DNA from 4 places in the Streptomyces sp. NPDC059003 genome. Region 1 is predicted to be linked to each of the others. Evidence: riboswitches for the same ligand, from Rfam matches in the RefSeq annotation. Region 1 holds a riboswitch; each other region holds the start of a gene.

Region 1 (4,974 bases):
GCTGTTCTCGTTCTCCTGGGGGGCCTGCGCGGCCGCGCTGATAGCGATCGTCGCGAACAGCTTCGCGACCCGCTGGATAGCCACCGCCACCGCCGACCCCACCAGCGCCGACACCCTCGGCGCGACCGTCATCGCGCCCATCGTCGAGGAGACCGCCAAGGCCGCGGCCGTCCTCCTCGTCTTCCTCTTCCGAAGAGCCGACTTCACCGGCGTCGTCGACGGCTTCGTGATAGCGGGCGTCACCGCCACCGGCTTCGCGTTCACCGAGAACATCCTCTACCTCGGCAACGCCTTCGGCACCGACCAGCTCAGCGGCGAGAGCGGCCTCGCCTCCGTGACCGCCGCGACCTTCTTCGTCCGCGTGGTCATGTCGCCGTTCGCGCACCCGCTGTTCACCGTGCTCACCGGCATCGGCTTCGGCGTCGCCGCGGTCACCGCCGAGCGCCACACCGCACGCCGCGCGCTGCTCCCCTGCGCGGGCCTCCTCCTGGCCATGGGCCTGCACGCCTTCTGGAACGGCGCGGCGGGCTTCGGCGAGTACGGCTTCTTCGTCGTGTACGCGGCGTTCATGCTGCCGGCGTTCGGACTTCTCACCTGGCTGGCGATCTGGCTGCGCCAGCGCGAGCTGCGCCTCGCCCGCGAGATCCTGCCGCTGTACGTGACCGCGGGCTGGTTCGCCGCGCCCGAGCCGTACGCGCTCGGCACCATGAACGCCCGCACCCTCGCCCGCGACTACGCCGCGTTCCACCTGGGCAAGCCCGCCGGACGCACGGTCGTGGAGTACGAGACGCACGCGACGTCCCTGGCGCTCCTTCGCCACCGCGGCAGCACCGGCCGGGCCCCCGCCGACTTCGTCGCCCGCGAACGCGCGCTCCTCGAAGCGCTGTGGACGCGCCGCCCGGTGGCGGGACCCGCCCTCGTGTACGCGGCCAGGGCGACGGCCCCCGTTCCGGCACCGTCGCCCTACGCCCCGTACGCACTCTCGTATCCGTACCCCTACCCGTACGCGTACGCCCCGGGCCAGCCCCCGTACAACCCCTACCGCACCTGACGTCAGGCCGCGGCCGCCGTGAGGGCCGCGAGCTGCGCCCCGGTCAGCTCCAGGTCGCCGACCGCGAGGAGCGCCGGAAGCTGTGCCACCGTGCGGGCCGAGGCCAGCGGCGCCGCGACCGTCGGCTGGGCGGCGAGCCAGGCGAGGGCGACCGTGGCGACCTCGACGTCGTGGGCCTTGGCCACCTCGTCGAGCGCGGCGAGGACGCGGCGGCCCCGCTCGGTCTCCACGTGCACGCCGGCCTTTTCGGCGCGGGCGCTGTCGACCTCCTTGCCGGGGCGGTACTTGCCGGTGAGGAAGCCGGACGCGAGCGCCCAGTACGGGACGGCGGCGAGGCCCGAACGGGAGGCGATCTCCTGGAGCGGGCCCTCGTAGGTGTCGCGCGAGACGAGGTTGTAGTGCGGCTGCAGCGCCACGTACCGCACGAGGCCCTCGCGGTCGGAGAAGTCCAGGCACTCCTGGAGGCGCTCGGCGGTGATGTTCGAGGCGGCGATCGCGCGCACCTTGCCCGAGCGCACCAACTCGTCGAGGGCGGTGAGGATCTCCTCGACGGACACGGTCGGGTCGTCGTAGTGCGTGTAGTACAGGTCGATGTAGTCCGTGCCGAGGCGGCGCAGGGACTCCTCCGCGCCGGCCTTGATGGTGCCGGCCGACAGGCCCTTGTAGTCGGGGTGGGCGCCGACCTTCGTGGCGACGACGACGTCAGAGCGGTTGCCGCGCTCGGCCATCCACCGCCCGAGGATCTCCTCGGACTCACCGCCCTTGTTGCCGGGCACCCAGAACGAGTAGGCGTCGGCGGTGTCTATGAAGTTGCCGCCGGCGGCCGCGTACGCGTCGAGGACGGCGAAGGACTCCGTCTGGTCGGCGGTCCAGCCGAAGACGTTGCCGCCAAGGGCGAGAGGGAAGACTTCGAGGTCGGACGAGCCCAGGGGGCGCAGAGTGGTCATACGGGACCCAACGCCTTTGCGGACACGGGAATTCCGTTCATGGCCGGAACAGGCAGGACATGGCCGGGACACGCGGGACAGGACCGGCGGCCCTGACGTCGGGGGGTCGTCGCCAGGGCCGCCGGAATCCGGGAGGGCCGGGTGAACCGGCCGGGAAAGCGGGCGAGTTACGGGGTCAGGCCCTTGCTCCGCAGCCACGCCAGCGGGTCGATCGTGGCGCCGCCGCCGGTGTGGACCTCCATGTGGAGGTGCGCGCCGGTGACGTTGCCGGTGGCGCCTACGCGGCCGATGATGTCGCCCGTGCTGACCTTCTGGCCCACGCTGACGCTCATCGAGGACTGGTGGCAGTACCAGATCTGGGTGCCGTCCTCCAGCTCCAGGACGGTGCGGTAGCCGTACGCGCCCGCCAGGCCCGCTTCCTTGATGGTGCCGGTGTGGACGGCCTTGAGCAGCGTGCCCGTGGGGGCGGCGAAGTCCAGGCCGGTGTGGTGCCCGGAGGACCACATGGAGCCGGAGTCGCCGAAGTGCGAGGTGAGGGTGTACGACGACGTCGGCAGCGTGAAGCTCTTGGCGAGCTTGGCGAGGCGCTCGGCCTCGCGCTTCTTGCGGGCCGCCTCCTCCTTCTTGCGCTTCTCCTCCGCGGCCTTCGCCTTGGCCTTGGCCTCCGCCTGGCCCTGCTGGGCCCTGGCCTGCTCGGCGGCCTTCCGCACGGCGGCGTCCTGGGCCTGCTGACGCTGGGTGTCGTCGGCCTGGTGCCGCTGGTTCTCGGCCTGCTGGAGGATGCGGGCGCGCAGTGCCTCTCCGGCGTCGGTGGTGCCCTGCCGCGCGTCGGCGCCGGTGACGCCCGCGGAGCTCAGGGGCGCGGCGGACGCGGCGGTGTCGGGCTCCGACGACGCGTCGCCGTCGGACATCAGGGAGCCCACGCCGGGCAGGGACTTGGCCTCGGGCAGCGAGTCCGTGACGGACGACATGTCCGGCATGGATATGGAGACCGGCGGCTTGCCGCCCTGCGCGGTGGCCATGCCGCCCGCGCCGACGGCGGCGATCACGCCGACGCCGAGGACGGTGGAGCTGCGCGCGAGCCCGCCGCCGCCCTTCTTGTGGATGCGGTGCTTGCCGCGCACGGGCCGGACGGACTCGGCGGTGGGGTTCCACTCCTCCCAGGGCTGCTCCTGGGGGGCGGTCTCGGCGAAGCCGGAGTACGGGGAGTGCCCGGAGTACGAGGAGAACTCGGAGAACTCGGGGAACTCGGCGGTGGCCGGGTCGTCGTGCGGCACGTGCGGCGCTTCTGGAGCAGGCCGGTTGGACGCCACTGGGGCGCACTCCTTTCCTTCCTTCTCGCCTACCGGGTTAGCTGACGGGTTCGGAGCAGGAAGGTCTCCTACGAACGCTTCGTGCGTACGCGGATCACGTACGCGAAAGGCGTCCGATTCACCCCAAGTTGGTGGTTCCCCGGCTCCCTTGCGGGATTAGGCGTGTGCGCACGGAGCCATCTCTCGTGACGGCTGGGACGACCGCGCTGCGTTATCGAACGTTAATAGACAGCAGGGTCGTATTCCAAGCTGTTCCGGTTGATCGTTAACGCTTACGCATCGAACACAACGGGACATCAGCGCCTGGATCGGGGCGAGTTGAGCCGTCGCCGTGACGCTGCGCGCCGGAATGGATCTTCCTCTTTGCCTGACGACCCGTCAGCCCCTCTGCACAGGGGCGCCGCTCAGTCACTGGCCGTGACGGGGCGGGTCACCGCGAGGAGCGCCATGTCGTCCGACGCGCCGCCGCCGGTGTGCTCGACGACCTCCGCCACGAGCGTCGAGAGCAGCGCGTCGGGCGCGTCCGGACCCGCGAAGACCCGCCCGCCGAGCCGGGCGACCGGATCGTAGAAGACACCGTGCGCGTCCCGGGCCTCGGAGAGCCCGTCGGTGTAGAGCAGCAGCGTGGAGCCCGGCGGGAAGGCCGTCTCGTCGGCGCGGTCGGGCCAGGTGCCGAGCTCGCCCATGCCGAGCGGCAGCGCGGGCTCGGCCGGCGCGACGACGCACATCCGCCCGTCGTCGCGCAGCACCAGCGGCGCCGGATGGCCGCGGTTGACGATGCGTACGACGCCGTCGCCGCGCGGGATCTCCGCGAGCACGGCGGTGGTGAACCCCTCGAACGCGTCGAGCCCGTCGCGCCGGGTGCCCTCCCGCGCGAGCGCCCGCTCCAGGCGCTGCGCGACCGCCTCCAGGGTGGCCTCCTGCTCGGCCGCCTCCCGGAAGGCACCGATGACGACGGCGACGGCGGCCACGGCACCCATGCCCTTGCCGCGTACGTCGCCGACGATGACGCGGACGCCGTGCGGGGTGTCCTGCACCGCGTACAGATCGCCCCCGATGAACGCGTCGGCCTGCGCGGCCTCGTAGCGGGCGGCGACGTCCAGGCCGCCGATCCGGGCCTCGGGCTGCGGCAGCACGGCGCGCTGGGCGGCCTCGGCGATGGAGCGGGCGGAGGCGAGGCGGGCGTCGCCCTGGCGTACGACGCGGTTGATGACGACGGCGAGCGCGCCGACGGTCAGCATGGTCAGGAGCTCGGTGATCACTTCCACGTCGCCGTTGGTGTGGCTCTTGACGCGCAGGGCGAGCACGGCGGCGCAGGACACCGCGGCGGCCAGGACGGTGGTGCGCAGCGAGAAGAACGGCGCGGTGATCAGCGGCGCCGCGGCGAACAGCGGCGCCGCCGTGAACTCGGGCGGAGTCAGGACGTCGAAGAGAACACCGACGACCAGGAGCACCGGCGGCAAGGCCCTGACCAACGCCCGCTCCCCCGGCAGCACACGCCGCTCAGCACCCACGGCGGGCCTCCGGCCGACCGCACGTACCGCCGCTGCCGCGGCGGCTTCTGCCCGCCCACCCGCCCAGGGCGCGCCGCCCCGGGCGCACCCCCACACGCGCGGTCGCCGACGGCGAGCACCCCCCACGGGGGGCGCTCACCCCGCGTGGA
Region 2 (4,974 bases), on a different contig from region 1:
GCGCGCTGCCCGAGCGCATCGGCGAGGAGCTGCGCGAGGTCGTGGAGGAGGACGTCCCGGCCCGTGCCCTGATGGCCGCCTACCGCCTCCCCGAGGACGGCACGCGCGCGTGCGACGCCGCCGACCTGGCGCTCACGGTGCTCGGCAGCGGCGAGTCCTCCCGGCTCTACAACCGCCTGGTGCGCCGTGACCGCACGGCGGTGACCGCGGGCTTCGGCCTGCTCCGGCTCGCCGGGGCGCCCTCGCTCGGCTGGCTCGACGTGAAGACCTCCGGTGACGTCGAGGTCCCCGTCATCGAGGCCGCCGTCGACGAGGAGCTCGCCCGGTTCGCCGAGGAGGGCCCGACCCCCGAGGAAATGGAGCGGGCCCAGGCACAGTTGGAGCGCGAGTGGCTGGACCGCCTCGGCACGGTCGCGGGCCGCGCCGACGAACTGTGCCGGTTCGCCGTTCTGTTCGGCGACCCCCAGCTCGCCCTGACCGCCGTCCAGCGCGTCCTCGACGTCACCGCTGCGGAGGTCCAGGAAGTCGCCAAGGCGCGCCTGCGCCCGGACAACCGCGCGGTGCTCGTGTACGAGCCCGTCGCGGCCGAGGACGACGCCCCTGAAGACGCGGCCCCCCAGGACGCCATCCCCGGCACCGCCGCCGACGAGACCGACCAGGAAGAGGAGGCGGCGAAGTGACCGCGGCTGAGACGTCTGTGACGATGCAGTTCCACCCGCAGCCCCAGGCGGGCGCCGCCAAGCCCTGGGCCTTCCCGGCCCCCGAGCGCGGCGCCCTGGACAACGGCCTGACGGTGCTGCGCTGCCACCGCCCCGGTCAGCAGCTGGTAGCCGTCGAGATCCACCTGGACGCGCCCCTGGACGCCGAGCCGCAGGGCCTCGACGGCGTCGCCACCATCATGGCGAGGGCGTTCTCCGAAGGCACCGACAAGCACTCCGCGGAGGAGTTCGCCGCCGAGCTGGACCGCTGCGGCGCCACGCTCGACGCGCACGCGGACCACCCGGGCGTCCGCGTCTCCCTCGAAGTGCCCGTCTCCCGGCTGCCGAAGGCGCTCGGCCTGCTCGCCGACGCCCTGCGCGCGCCCGCCTTCGCCGACAGCGAGATCGAGCGCCTCGTGGCCAACCGCCTGGACGAGATCCCGCACGAGACCGCCAACCCCGCCCGCCGTGCCGCCAAGGAGCTCGCCAAGCAGCTCTTCCCGGCGTCGGCCCGCATGTCGCGGCCCCGCCAGGGCACGGAGGAGACGGTCGCCGCCATCGACTCCGCGGCCGTACGCGCGTTCTACGAGAAGCACGTGCGCCCCGCCGCGGCCACCGCGGTCGTGGTCGGCGACCTCACCGGCACCGACCTGGACGCCGTCCTCGCCGACACCCTCGGCGCCTGGACGGGCGGCACTGCCGAGCCCCGCCCGGTGCCCCCGGTGACCGCCGACGACACGGGCCGCGTCGTCATCGTGGACCGCCCCGGCGCCGTCCAGACGCAGCTGCTCATCGGCCGCGTCGGCGCGGACCGGCACGCGCGCGTGTGGCCCGCCCAGGTTCTCGGCACGTACTGCCTGGGCGGCACCCTCACCTCGCGCCTGGACCGCGTCCTGCGCGAGGAGAAGGGGTACACGTACGGCGTCCGCGCGTTCAGCCAGGTGCTGCGCTCCGCCCCGGACGGCTCCGGGTCCGCGATGCTCGCCATCAGCGGCTCCGTGGACACGCCGAACACGGGCCCGGCGCTCGACGACCTGTGGAAGGTGCTCCGCACCCTCGCCGCGGAGGGCCTCACGGACCCCGAGCGCGACGTCGCCGTGCAGAACCTGGTGGGCGTCGCCCCGCTGAAGTACGAGACGGCCGCCGCGGTCGCCGCCACGCTCGCCGACCAGGTCGAGCAGCACCTGCCGGACGACTTCCAGGCGCACCTGTACCGGCAGTTGGCCGAGACCGGCACCGTAGAGGCCACCGCGGCCGTCGTCAGCGCCTTCCCGAGCGACCGCCTGGTGACGGTGCTCGTGGGGGACGCGGCGCAGATCGAGGAGCCCGTGAAGGCGCTCGGCATCGGCGAAGTGACGGTCGTCACCGGCTGATTGCGGCAGCCAGGCCAGCCCGGCCAGCCAGGGGCGGCCCGGCCCGGCCCAGCCAGGGTCGGCGGCCGCGCGGACAAACCGGTAGCAACGCCACGTAACACAAGGGACCCCGGAGGCTCAGGAAGCCCCCGGGGTCCCTGCATGCTGCCATATGTCCGAATTGGCAGGGAGGTTGGGTGTCTGCCCTGTGGCGTGCGCTACAAAAGGCGTGATCCGTTTGTCGATTGAAAGATGAGCCGTTTAGCGTCGACCAGGCTGTCCGTCAGGCAGTACGCCGCGTCCGCGGCACCGGACAGTCATCGCCGAGTCCCCGTACGGCGCGAGCCAGGGGAGCCGGGGACCCACATCCGTCCCCTGGGGTGAATCGGACCCCTTGCCGCAAGGTGAGGAGCCCGTAGGAGACCTTCCTGCTCCGAACCCGTCAGCTAACCCGGTAGGCGAGAAGGAAGGAAAGGACCAGCCGCTTCATGGCGCTCATCCGCCCGACCGGCAAGCACCGCCGCCCGAGCCGCATCTCGCGCACCACTGCCAACGCCGCCGGCGTCGCCGCGCTCACCACCACCGGCGTCATCTCGGGCCTGGCCGCTCCGGCGCTCGCCGCCGACACCTCCGCCGAGCACACGAACACCGGCCTCACCCAGGCCATCTCCGTCGGCGACTCCCTCGCCAGCGAGGTCGACGCGCAGGCCGCCGCGCAGAAGCAGGCCGCCGCCGAGGCCGCCGCGCAGCAGAAGGCCGAGGACGCGGCCCGCCAGAAGGCCGCCGAGCAGAAGCGCAAGGCGGAGGCCGCCGCGAAGGAGAAGGCCAAGAAGGAGCGCGAGGCCAAGGCGGCGAAGGAGGCCAAGGAGCGGGCCCGTGAGCGCGCCGCCCGCGACGCCGAGCGCAAGCGCCTGAACGCCTACGTGGCGCCGGTCGACGGCTCGTACGTCTCCACCTCCTACAAGGCGGGCGGCGGCATGTGGTCCTCCGGCAGCCACACCGGCATCGACTTCCACGCCGCGTCCGGCACCTCGGTCCACGCCGTCGGTGCGGGCACCGTCGTCGAGGCGGGCTGGGGCGGCGCCTACGGCAACAACGTCGTGATCAAGATGAACGACGGCACGTACACGCAGTACGGCCACATGTCGTCCCTCAGTGTCACCGTCGGCCAGACCGTGACCCCGGGCCAGCAGATCGGCCTCTCCGGCTCCACCGGCAACTCCTCCGGACCGCACCTCCACTTCGAGGCCCGCACCGGCGCCGACTACGGCTCGGACATCGACCCCGTCGCGTACCTGCGCGCCCACGGCGTCAGCGTCTGACCCACGGCGTCAGCGCCTGACCCGCGGCACTCCGCGTCCGACCCGCAGCACTCCGCGAAGGCCCCGGCTCACCCGAGCCGGGGCTTTCGGCGTACGCAGACCCTTGGCCAAAAGATATCCATGGATTCCGACGCACCGTCGGAAAATCCGGCCGCCTGCAATAGAGTTCAGGGAGCCATCGTCCATGGAGTTGTCGCACGTACGTCATTAGGCGCGTCGCACGACGCGTTTCGCGGGCATTGAGGGAATTAACGCGGAGGTCCGTCATGCGCATTCCCGCGCACTCGGTATGCACAGCCATCCGGGACGACATCGTCTCCGGTGTCTACGAACGCGGCACGCGCCTCACCGAAGAACTGCTCGCCCGCCGCTACGGCGTCTCCCGCGTCCCCGTGCGCGAGGCCCTGCGCACCCTGGAGGCGGAGGGCTTCGTGGTCACGCGCAGGCACGCGGGCGCGTGCGTCGCCGAGCCCACCGAGCAGGAGGCCGCCGACCTCCTGGAGGTCCGGGCGCTCCTGGAGCCGCTGGCCGCCGCACGCGCCGCGCAGCGCCGCACGGAGGCCCATCTGAAGGTCCTGCGCGGCCTCGTACGGCTCGGCCAGGAGCGCGCGAGGCGCGGCGGCACCGAGGACCTGCGCTCGCTCGACGGCTGGTTCCACGAGACGCTCGCGCAGGCGTCCACCAGCCCCGGCCTCATCGCCCTGCTCACCCAGCTGCGCCACAAGATCGCGTGGATGTACGTCACGGACGTCCCGGCCGCGCCCATGGAGACCTGGAACGGCCACGCCGCGGTCGTCGACGCCGTCGCCCGCGGTGACGCGGACCGCGCGCGGGCGCTCACGGTCCTGCACGCCGAGCGCGCGGCGGCCGCGCAGCGGCTGCGCACCGGGCGTGTGAGGGGTTCGCAACGTGCCGTAAACAAAGTGCGCGTACGGAATTAACGCAGGCGCCGTATACAAAGAGCGGGGAATTTCGGACCGGCGACTTGCGGCTCGCGCGCAAACTCCCTTTTTGTGGGTGTCCCGCCGCCTCGCCGGTAATTGGGCCTGCTTTCCTGTGCCGGGGTCGGGGCTCGTCAAACACGTCCATCCCGCAAACGCGTACACCCCGCAAACACGTACACCCGAAAACGCAACGGAGCCGCGTGGGCCGCCCGGAAGGGGCCCACGCGGCTCCGCCGCACGGTGTCCGACAGCGTCAGACGGTCTCCGGAAGCTCCTCGAGCCCCTCCGCGACCAGCTTCGCCAGGCGGTCGAGGGCGGCGTCCGCACCCTCGGCGTCCGAAGCGAGCACGATCTCCTCGCCGCCCTGCGCGCCCAGGCCGAGCACCGCGAGCATGGAGCCGGCGTTCACGGGGTTGCCGCCGGCCTTGGCGATGGTCACGGGGACGCCCGCGGCCGTGGCCGCACGGACGAAGATGGAGGCGGGCCGGGCGTGGAGGCCCTCGGCCCAGCCGACGTTGACGCGGCGCTCAGCCATGTGTTGCTGCCCTTCCAGGTGTCTCACACTTGTCTAGACCAGTGTCTCATGCCGACCCGGGTGCTCCCGCCGGACGCCACGGACGCGCCCGCCGCACACCAGGGACGCGCCCGCCGCTACACC
Region 3 (4,974 bases), on a different contig from region 1:
TGGAGTCCGGTGGGTGAAGGGCCCGCGCCGGGGGCCCGGCTGACGTGTCGTCACAGCTGTGACTTTTACGTGATCTGTGCTGCATCGACTTGTGACTGACGTTCGACTGCGGCTACGTTCACGACGGCTCGGCACCTTTATGGCACCACGTGCCGCAGCTGTCCTGTCGTCGCTCGAAAGGCACCTGCATGCTCTCCGGCCAAGGCCGTCACCGCCGTCCCCGCCAGGCCCCGGCGATCGTCGTCGCGGCGGGCGTCACCGGCTCGGCGCTCGCCCTCCCGCTGCTCGGCGCGACCGGCGCGCACGCCGCGGACGCCCAGACGTGGGACCGGGTCGCGGACTGCGAGAGCGGCGGCGCCTGGAGCTCGAACGAGGGCAACGGGTACTACGGCGGCCTGCAGTTGTCGCAGGACACCTGGGAGAGCTACGGCGGCCTCGCCTACGCGCCGAGCGCGGACCAGGCGAGCCGCTCCCAGCAGATCGCGATCGGCGAGAAGGTCCTCGCCGACCGGGGCCCCGACGCCTGGCCGAACTGCGCCCCCACCGCGGGCCTCGCCAAGGGCGGCGAGAAGGCCGACGTCGACCCGGGCCTCCCGGCCGCGCCCACCAAGCCCGCCGACCCGTCGGACGACGGCAAGGACAGTAAGGACGGCAAGGACGCCTCCAAGGGCAAGGGCGACGCCAAGGGCAAGGACAAGGGCGACGCCGAGGACGCCGACGGTTCCGCCGACGCGCGAGACAAGAATCACGACTCGGACACCGAGGGCACCGAGGACACCGGTGCCGATAAGGGAGATGCCGGCGCCGACGACCGCGACGGCAAGGGCACCGGCAAGCACCGCAAGCCCGCGGACGGCGACGAGGCCGACAAGGGCGGCAAGGGCGAGAAGGGCGGCAAGGGCGACCCGGCCGGGGAGAGCGACTCCTCGGAGCAGTCGGACCCCGGTGACCCGTCCGACCCCGCCGACCCCTCGGCCCCCGAAGGCTCCACGGAGCCCTCGGACGGCTCCGGGCCCGCCGACGGCGCCTCCGGCCGCCACCGCGGCCCCGGCGCCGACGAGTCGGCCCCCGGGGAGCCCGGCGAGGGCGCGGGCGGCGGCCGGCACGCCTCGCGCGGGGAGTCCCGTGACGCGGGTGACGCGAGGGGCGCCGACGGCACGTACACGGTCCGCTCCGGCGACAACCTCTCAACCATCGCCGACCACCACGACCTTGACGGCGGCTGGTCCTCCCTCTACGCCGGCAACAAGAAGACCGTGGGCTCCGACCCGGACCTCATCCTCCCCGGTCAGCGGCTCGCGCTGAGCGAGAAGGCGGCCGCGGAGAAGGCGGAGAAGGCCGGGAAGTAGGCCCGCCGAGCCGACAGTTGGCGGACGAGTTCGCCGTGAATGTCCGGTTTAAAGACGGTGAGAGGCAAGTGAGAGATGGGTCTCAGAAGCCCTGATCGTCTTTGAAATTCCGGCGATTGCCTGTCTACGGTCATGACCGCTCGCCACAGCGGGCCCCGCCGGTCGGTACGCCGAATCCTGCCAACGGCCGGACGGGAACAGTCGTCGCTTCGAGCGCCGAAGGCAGGAGCGGGGGACCCAAGGTAAGTGCCGGGCCCGGACGTTGGGCGGCCGTGCGAGACGCGGCCCGCGCGACGTACGGAGATGGCTTGGGGTGAAGCCGCGCGCTAGGACGCGCGGCCGGGCACTCACCCGCCCGAACCCGACAGCTCACCTCGCAGGCGTCGGTGAGGGGATCACTCCATGCTGCGTTCCGGCAAGGGCAAGCACCGCCGTCCGACCAAGCTCGACAAGGCCACCCGTGCCGCCACCGTCGTCGGTGTCACCGGCGCCGCCGTGGCCGCGCCGCTGATGGCCGCCGGCACCGCCAACGCCGCCACCGCCTCCGAGTGGGACCGCGTCGCCCAGTGCGAGTCCGGCGGCAACTGGTCCATCAACACCGGCAACGGCTACTACGGCGGCCTGCAGTTCTCCGCCTCCACCTGGGCCGCGTACGGCGGCACGCAGTACGCGCCGACGGCCGACAAGGCCTCCAAGGCGCAGCAGATCGCCATCGGCCAGAAGGTCCTCGCGGGCCAGGGCAAGGGCGCCTGGCCGAGCTGTGGCGTGGGCCTGTCCAGCACCCCGTACGGCGGTGGCGGCAGCACCCAGCAGCCGCAGCAGAACCAGCAGCAGCACCAGCAGCGCCCGCAGCAGCAGGCCCAGCCGCAGCAGCAGAGCCAGCAGCAGACGCAGCCGCAGCAGCAGGCCAAGCCGCAGCCGCGCCCGCAGCAGGCCGCGCCGCAGACCGAGACCAAGAAGACCGTCCAGACCCCGACCGGCAAGGTCGTGAAGAAGGGCGACGGCGAGTACAAGGTCGAGTCCGGCGACACCCTCTCCAAGATCGCCGAGGAGCACGACGTCAAGGGCGGCTGGCAGAAGCTGTACCAGCTGAACGACGACATCGTCACCGACGCCGACTTCATCTACCCGGGCCAGCAGCTGCACCTCAGCTGAGACTGACCCACCCGCCCCGTCCCCACGGGCCCCACCGCCCCGGTGCGCGCACCCCCCGCCGCACCGGGGCGGTATCTTTTGGTTGCGCAGCATTTTGTTCCGCAATAAAACTTTTCAGGCAGACTGATACCCCTGGCCCCGTCCAGGGGCTGGGCGGTCGGCTGGCCGATGTCCCGGAGCCGGTTAGGCTCGTGTCGCAGGGGCCAGCGCGGCCCCCAGTACCACCGCGTACCCCGCGTCACATCCCAGAAGGAGATGCTCGTGCCGTCCATCGACGTCGTCGTAGCCCGGGAAATCCTGGACTCCCGAGGCAATCCCACGGTCGAGGTCGAGGTCGGCCTCGACGACGGGTCCACCGGCCGTGCCGCCGTCCCGTCCGGCGCCTCCACCGGCGCCTTCGAGGCCATCGAACTGCGTGACGGAGACGCCAACCGCTACGGCGGCAAGGGCGTCGAGAAGGCCGTCCTCGCCGTGATCGAGCAGATCGGCCCGGAGCTCGTCGGCTACGACGCCACCGAGCAGCGCCTCATCGACCAGGCCATGTTCGACCTGGACGCCACCGACAACAAGGGCTCCCTCGGCGCCAACGCCATCCTCGGCGTCTCCCTCGCCGTGGCCCACGCCGCCTCCGAGGCCAGCGACCTGCCGCTGTTCCGCTACCTGGGCGGCCCGAACGCGCACCTGCTCCCGGTGCCGATGATGAACATCCTGAACGGCGGGTCCCACGCGGACTCCAACGTCGACATCCAGGAGTTCATGATCGCCCCGATCGGCGCGGAGTCCTTCTCCGAGGCCCTGCGCTGGGGCGCCGAGGTCTACCACACCCTCAAGAAGGTCCTGAAGGCCAAGGGCCTGTCCACCGGCCTCGGCGACGAGGGCGGCTTCGCCCCGAACCTGGAGTCGAACCGCGCCGCCCTCGACCTCATCGTCGAGGCCATCAAGCAGGCCGGCTACGTCCCCGGCCAGCAGATCGCCCTGGCGCTCGACGTCGCCGCGTCCGAGTTCTACAAGGACGGCAAGTACGAGTTCGAGGGCAAGTCCCGCTCGGCCGCCGAGATGACCGAGTACTACGAGGAGCTCGTCTCCGCGTACCCGCTCGTCTCCATCGAGGACCCGCTGTTCGAGGACGACTGGGCCGGCTGGAAGATCATCACCGACCGCCTCGGCGACAAGGTGCAGATCGTCGGCGACGACCTGTTCGTCACCAACCCGGAGCGCCTCCAGCGCGGCATCGACGAGGGCTCCGCCAACGCCCTCCTGGTCAAGGTCAACCAGATCGGCTCCCTGACCGAGACCCTCGACGCCGTCGAGCTCGCCCAGCGCAACGGCTTCAAGTGCATGATGTCCCACCGCTCCGGCGAGACCGAGGACGTCACCATCGCCGACCTCGCCGTCGCGGTGAACTGCGGCCAGATCAAGACCGGCGCCCCGGCCCGCTCGGACCGCGTCGCCAAGTACAACCAGCTCCTGCGCATCGAGGAGATCCTCGACGACGCCGCGGTGTACGCGGGCCGCTCGGCCTTCCCGCGCTTCAAGGGCTGAGCCGCTTCCACGGCTGAGGCCTAGCCAGTCGTACGTACGTCCCCGTACTCGGTCCCGTACCGTGTGCGGGGACGTACGCACGTACTGGGGAGGCGGGACATGGCCGTGAAGAACCGCGACCGGTTCTCCACCGCGACGAAGCTGCGGCTGCTCGGCGAGCAGACCGCGGAGCGCGTGTACCGCTCCCAGACCAAGCGCCAGGCCCGCCGCTCCCGGCTCACCGGCCGCGCGGCGCTGCTCGTGCTGGTGGTCTGCTCGCTCGTCGTGGCGCTCGCCTATCCGATACGGCAGTACGTCTCGCAGCGCGCCGAGATCGCCGACCAGCGCCAGAGGCAGGCCGAGCACCGCGAGAACGTCGAGCGCCTGCGCGACGAGAAGGCCCGCTGGCAGGACGACGCGTACGCGGAGCAGCGCATCCGCGACCGGCTGCACTACGTGATGCCCGGCGAGACCGGCTTCACGGTGATCGACCCCGAGGCCGCCGACCGCCACCGCACCGACGAGGGCGGCGCCGACCGGCCCTGGTACTCGAACGTCTGGGACGGCGTCGACAAGGCGGACCGGCCCGACGACAACTGACCCACCCGCTCCGAACGGACCGAAAGACAGGCATGGAAACGCCCCCGCCCCAGACCGAGCCCACCGCGCCCACGGACGCCGATGTCGAGGCCTTCAAGCAGCAGCTCGGGCGGCCCCCGCGCGGTCTGCGGGCGATCGCGCACCGCTGTCCGTGCGGGCAGCCCGACGTCGTCGAGACCGCGCCCCGGCTCCCGGACGGCACGCCGTTCCCGACCACGTACTACCTGACGTGCCCGCGCGCCGCCTCCGCGATCGGCACGCTGGAGGCCAACGGGGTCATGAAGGAGATGACGGAGCGGCTCGCCACCGACCCGGAGCTCGCCGCCGCCTACCGGGCCGCGCACGAGGA
Region 4 (4,974 bases), on a different contig from region 1:
GAGCCGCGGCTCGGCGTGCCCGGTGCCTTCGAAGGCGGTCGCCGTGGCGGCCGACGCGAGGGCGAGGGTGGCGGCGGTACGGGCGGTATGGCCGCTGAGCGAGCGCTGTTTGGGCTTGCGGTGCTCTGCCACGGAGGCTCCACGTCCTTCCACGGTGGCCCGATGCCGGTGGGGGGCCGGCGGTCCGGTACGTGTCCGGCGGCGCGCCGCACAGGGGGAGCGGAACGCCGCCGGACTTCTCGGCGGGGGCGGCCGGCTGCCGTCCGTGGTCCGGGCGGCGGTGGGGAGCCGGTCACCTGGTGGAGGACGCTAAACCTCTTCCTCGCCGGGCCGTGGCGCGATGCGCGGAAGTGGAAGGCGCGGGTCGACGGGTGAACGCGAGCGATCGGGCCGATGGCCACCCGGTGCCCGCTTCACCCGCTCCTGTGACCGATGTGGCGTTGGCGGCAGCCCTGCCCGGAGGGAGGTGATAGGGGCCCCGCTAGGCTCCGCCCCATGGACGTACTCATCCATCTCTTCGTCGGCCTGCACATCATCGGCATCGCCTCGCTCCTGGGCGGCTTCCTCACCCAGATGAAGGCGATGGGTGAGGGCACGGCCCGCTTCAGCCCCGCGATGCTGCACGGCGCGCTGACCATGCTGGTCACCGGCGTGGCCCTGGTGGGCCTCAACCAGGCCGACGACAACACGGTCAACAACGTCAAGATCGGCGTGAAGCTGGCCCTGCTGATCGTGATCCTCGCGCTCGTGTACGTGAAGCGCGACGAGGAGAAGGTGGACAAGGCGATGTTCGGCGCGGTCGGCGCGCTGACGACGGCGAACATCTTCATCGCCGTCCTGTGGACGTAGGCCCCGGCCACCTGACGTACGTGGGCCCGCACCCGGACCGGGGTGCGGGCCCACACGTCTATCGCCCCTCTACGTAGAGGGGCGTGTGGAGGGAGGGCGTGTACGGCCCCCTCTACGTAGAGGGTGGTTATGCGGGCCGCACCACGCTGTGGATCGGCATGTAGTAGATCGACTCGACGCGGACGTTCGCGCCCGGCTTCGGGGCGTGGATCATCTTGCCGTTGCCGATGTAGATCCCGACGTGGCTGATGTCGTCGTAGAAGAAGACCAGGTCGCCCCGCTTGGCGTTCGACGTCGACACCTTCGTGCCGGTCTTCACCTGGTCCCAGGTCGTCCGCGGCAGCGAGATCCCGGCGGTCTTCCACGCGGCCTGCGTGAGCCCGGAGCAGTCGTAGGAGTCGGGCCCGGTGGCGCCCCACACGTAGGGCTTGCCGATCTGCCGCTCGGCGAAGGAGATCACCTTCTCGGCCTTGGCGGCGTAGCTGCCGTCCGTGCTGCCCGAGCCCGAGCCCGAGCCGGATCCCGACCCGGACCCGGAGCCGCTGTCCGAGCCGGACCCCGTACCCGTACCCCCACCGGAGCCCTGGTCCTGGTCCTGATCCCGGCCCTGTTCCCGCTCCCGTTCCCGCTCGCGCTGCTCGGCCTCCTCGGCCTTCCGCTTGCGCTCCGCCTCCGCCTGCTTGCGCGCCAGCTCGGCGGCCTTGCGCCGGGCGGCCTCTTCCTTCCGCTTCTCGATCGCCGCGAGCCGCGCCTTCTCCTCGGCGGTCAGCTTCGACAGCAGGCCGCGGGCCTCGCTCAGCTTGGTCTGGACGGTCTGCTTGCTCGCCTTCAGGTCGTCGCGCGAGTCACCGAGCGTCTTCAGGCTCTTCGCGGCCTTCGCGCGCTGCTGGGTCGCCGCGACCTGCTGCGTCTGGTAGTCGTCGACGGCCTTCTTCTGGCGGCTCGTGAGCCGGTCCGCGAGGTGGTTCTGGTCGAAGAACCCCTTCGGGTCGTCGGCGAGCATCATCGCGGCCGTCTCGGAGACGGCGCCGGTGCGGTACTGCGCGGCCGCGAAGGAGCCGAGCTCCTGGCGGGCGTCGTTCAGCTTGTCCGTGCGCTCGGCCACGTCGTCCAGGAGGCGGTCGACCTTCTTGCGCTGCTTGTCGGTGCGCTCCTTGGCCGAGTTGTACTTCTGCGTGGCCACGCCCGCCTGGTGGTAGAGGTCGTCGACCTTCTTCTGGACCTCTTCGAGGGTCGGCTTCCCGGGCTCGGAGGGGGCGGACGGCGCGGCGTTCGCGCTCTGTGAGAGCAGGGCCACCGAGGTCAGGGCGGCCGTCGTGATGCCGAGGGCGGGGGTCGTGCGTATGAGCGCTGAGCGACTGCGCGGTTTGCGGTGCGACGCCAAGGTCGGCGACTCCTTCCGTGGACCGCCTACCGGGTTAGCTGTCGGGTTCGGGCGGGTGGTTCGGAAGGCTGCCCTACCGTCCCGTACGGCGTACGGGACCGATTCACCCCAGGATCATGGTGGGTCCCCGGCTCCGGGAGCGTCGGACGACGTGGAGGTCGGACAACGCGTCGGACTCGGCGGAGGCCACGCGTGACCGGCGGGGATCGCCGGTGGGGGACGTGCGGCCCGCGGAGCACGCTAGCCAACTCGTGTGGTGCCGGGGAAGGTTGATGTTCGATATGCCCGATACATTTTCGTGACTTTACGAAGCCCTTGGCGCGGCCCTGACGTGCTGTCGCGCTGCGTGACGGCGACGGGGCGGAGCGTGGATGGCCGGAACCCGGGGCGGGTTGTCAGTGGGTCCGCCTAGACTCGGGAGGCGATGAGCAGCCTCTTTGACGACAGCTTCCTGGCGGACCTCAAGCCCTCGCAGGCACATGAGGAGGAGCCCCCGCCGCCGCCCGAGGACAGCGCTCCGGAGCCCATTCCGGACGACTTGTTCGGCGGGAAGTTCGACGCGCCCCCGCCCGCGGACGCGTACTACCGGGACGGCGCCCCCCGCCCCGCGATCGACCCGGCGACCCTCCTGGACGGGCTGAACGAGAACCAGCGCGCGGCCGTCGTGCACGCGGGCTCCCCGCTGCTCATCGTCGCGGGCGCGGGATCCGGCAAGACCCGCGTCCTGACCCACCGCATCGCGTACCTCCTCGCCGAGCGCGGCGCGCACCCCGGCCAGATCCTCGCGATCACGTTCACGAACAAGGCCGCGGGCGAGATGAAGGAGCGCGTCGAGCAGCTCGTCGGCCCGCGCGCGGGCGCGATGTGGGTGTCGACGTTCCACAGCGCGTGCGTGCGCATCCTGCGCCGCGAGTACAAGAAGCTGGGCTTCACGTCCTCGTTCTCGATCTACGACGCCGCGGACTCCAAGCGCCTGATGGCCCTGGTCTGCCGTGACCTCGACCTGGACCCGAAGAAGTTCCCGCCGAAGTCCTTCAGCGCCAAGATCTCGAACCTGAAGAACGAGCTGATCGACGAGGAGGACTTCGCCGCCCAGGCCGCCGACGGCTTCGAGAAGACCCTCGCCCAGGCGTACGCGATGTACCAGTCGCGCCTGCGCGAGGCCAACGCCCTCGACTTCGACGACCTGATCATGACGACGGTCCACCTCCTGCGCGCCTTCCCGGACGTCGCCGAGCACTACCGCCGCCGCTTCCGCCACGTGATGGTCGACGAGTACCAGGACACGAACCACGCCCAGTACGCCCTGGTGCGCGAGCTGGTCGGCCCCTCCGGAGGCGAGGGCGACGACCCGGCCGAGCTGTGCGTCGTCGGTGACGCCGACCAGTCGATCTACGCCTTCCGCGGCGCCACCATCCGCAACATCCTCCAGTTCGAGGAGGACTACACGGACGCGACCACGATCCTCCTGGAGCAGAACTACCGCTCCACCCAGACGATCCTGACCGCCGCCAACGCGGTCATCGAGCGCAACGAGAGCCGCCGCCCGAAGAACCTGTGGACGAACGCGGGCGCGGGCGCCCGCATCACCGGGTACGTCGCGGACACCGAGCACGACGAGGCGCAGTTCGTCGCCGACGAGATCGACCGCCTCACGGACGCGGGCGACGCCAAGGCCGGCGACGTGGCGATCTTCTACCGGACGAACGCGCAGTCCCGTGTCTTCGAAGAGATCTTCATCCGCGTCGGCCTGCCCTACAAGGTCGTCGGTGGCGTCCGCTTCTACGAGCGCAAGGAGGTCCGCGACGTCCTCGCCTACCTGCGGGTCCTCGCCAACCCGGAGGACGCGGTCCCGCTGCGCCGCATCCTGAACGTGCCGAAGCGGGGCATCGGCGACCGCGCCGAAGCGATGATCGACGCGCTCGCGCTGCGCGAGAAGATCTCCTTCCCGCAGGCGCTGCGCCGCGTCGACGAGGCGTACGGCATGGCGGCCCGCTCGGCGAACGCCGTGAAGCGCTTCAACACGCTCATGGAGGAGCTGCGCACGGTCGTCGAGTCGGGCGCGGGCCCGGCGGTCGTCCTGGAGGCCGTCCTCGAACGGACCGGGTACCTGGCCGAGTTGCAGTCCTCCACGGACCCGCAGGACGAGACCCGCATCGAGAACCTCCAGGAGCTCGCCGCCGTGGCCCTGGAGTTCGAGCAGGACAGCGGCGCCGCCGCGGGCGCGGACGGTGCCGCCGAAGGGACGGAGACCGCGGAGACCGTGGAGGGTGCGGAGGCCGCGGAGGGCGCCGCTGCGACCGGGTCCCTCTCCGACTTCCTGGAGCGGGTCGCCCTCGTCGCCGACTCCGACCAGATCCCCGACGAGGAAGACGACGGCTCCGGCGTCATCACGCTCATGACGCTGCACACCGCCAAGGGCCTGGAGTTCCCCGTCGTCTTCCTCACGGGCATGGAGGACGGCGTGTTCCCGCACATGCGCGCCCTCGGCCAGACCAAGGAGCTGGAGGAGGAGCGCCGCCTGGCGTACGTCGGCATCACCCGCGCGCGGGAGCGGCTGTACCTGACGCGTGCCTCCATGCGCAGCGCCTGGGGCCAGCCGTCGTACAACCCGCCCTCGCGCTTCCTGGAGGAGATCCCCGAGGTCCATGTGGACTGGAAGCGGAAGGGCTCCGTCGGCGCGCCCGCGGCGTCCGGCCCCGCCGCCGGGGTGGCGTCCTCGCTGTCGTCGTCGCGGTCCC

What was found. A riboswitch is a leader RNA that binds a small molecule or an ion and turns the genes downstream of it on or off. The one in region 1 is predicted to bind cyclic di-AMP.
Region 2: another riboswitch for cyclic di-AMP. It lies ahead of ACFWZ5_RS19090 (M23 family metallopeptidase); the one in region 1 lies ahead of ACFWZ5_RS29385 (M23 family metallopeptidase).
Region 3: another riboswitch for cyclic di-AMP. It lies ahead of ACFWZ5_RS29415 (transglycosylase family protein); the one in region 1 lies ahead of ACFWZ5_RS29385 (M23 family metallopeptidase).
Region 4: another riboswitch for cyclic di-AMP. It lies ahead of ACFWZ5_RS24765 (NlpC/P60 family protein); the one in region 1 lies ahead of ACFWZ5_RS29385 (M23 family metallopeptidase).

The regions. Positions count from the first base shown of each region.
Region 1 covers NZ_JBHYJH010000100.1:28,374-33,347, reverse strand. The annotation lists gene ACFWZ5_RS29395 (PrsW family intramembrane metalloprotease) at 1-1,051, shown strand, start outside; gene ACFWZ5_RS29390 (aldo/keto reductase) at 1,054-1,998, opposite strand; gene ACFWZ5_RS29385 (M23 family metallopeptidase) at 2,166-3,311, opposite strand; cyclic di-AMP (ydaO/yuaA leader) riboswitch at 3,323-3,484, opposite strand; gene ACFWZ5_RS29380 (PP2C family protein-serine/threonine phosphatase) at 3,716-4,825, opposite strand.
Region 2 covers NZ_JBHYJH010000049.1:27,200-32,173, reverse strand. The annotation lists gene ACFWZ5_RS19100 (M16 family metallopeptidase) at 1-680, shown strand, start outside; gene ACFWZ5_RS19095 (M16 family metallopeptidase) at 704-2,071, shown strand; cyclic di-AMP (ydaO/yuaA leader) riboswitch at 2,362-2,526, shown strand; gene ACFWZ5_RS19090 (M23 family metallopeptidase) at 2,539-3,372, shown strand; gene ACFWZ5_RS19085 (GntR family transcriptional regulator) at 3,639-4,313, shown strand; gene ACFWZ5_RS19080 (HPr family phosphocarrier protein) at 4,570-4,851, opposite strand.
Region 3 covers NZ_JBHYJH010000101.1:1,377-6,350, forward strand. The annotation lists gene ACFWZ5_RS29410 (transglycosylase family protein) at 189-1,349, shown strand; cyclic di-AMP (ydaO/yuaA leader) riboswitch at 1,554-1,747, shown strand; gene ACFWZ5_RS29415 (transglycosylase family protein) at 1,752-2,504, shown strand; gene eno (phosphopyruvate hydratase) at 2,760-4,046, shown strand; gene ACFWZ5_RS29425 (septum formation initiator family protein) at 4,146-4,625, shown strand; gene ACFWZ5_RS29430 (DUF501 domain-containing protein) at 4,658-4,974, shown strand, end outside.
Region 4 covers NZ_JBHYJH010000075.1:24,750-29,723, forward strand. The annotation lists gene ACFWZ5_RS24755 (NlpC/P60 family protein) at 1-132, opposite strand, end outside; gene ACFWZ5_RS24760 (hypothetical protein) at 496-849, shown strand; gene ACFWZ5_RS24765 (NlpC/P60 family protein) at 977-2,233, opposite strand; cyclic di-AMP (ydaO/yuaA leader) riboswitch at 2,241-2,388, opposite strand; gene pcrA (DNA helicase PcrA) at 2,658-4,974, shown strand, end outside.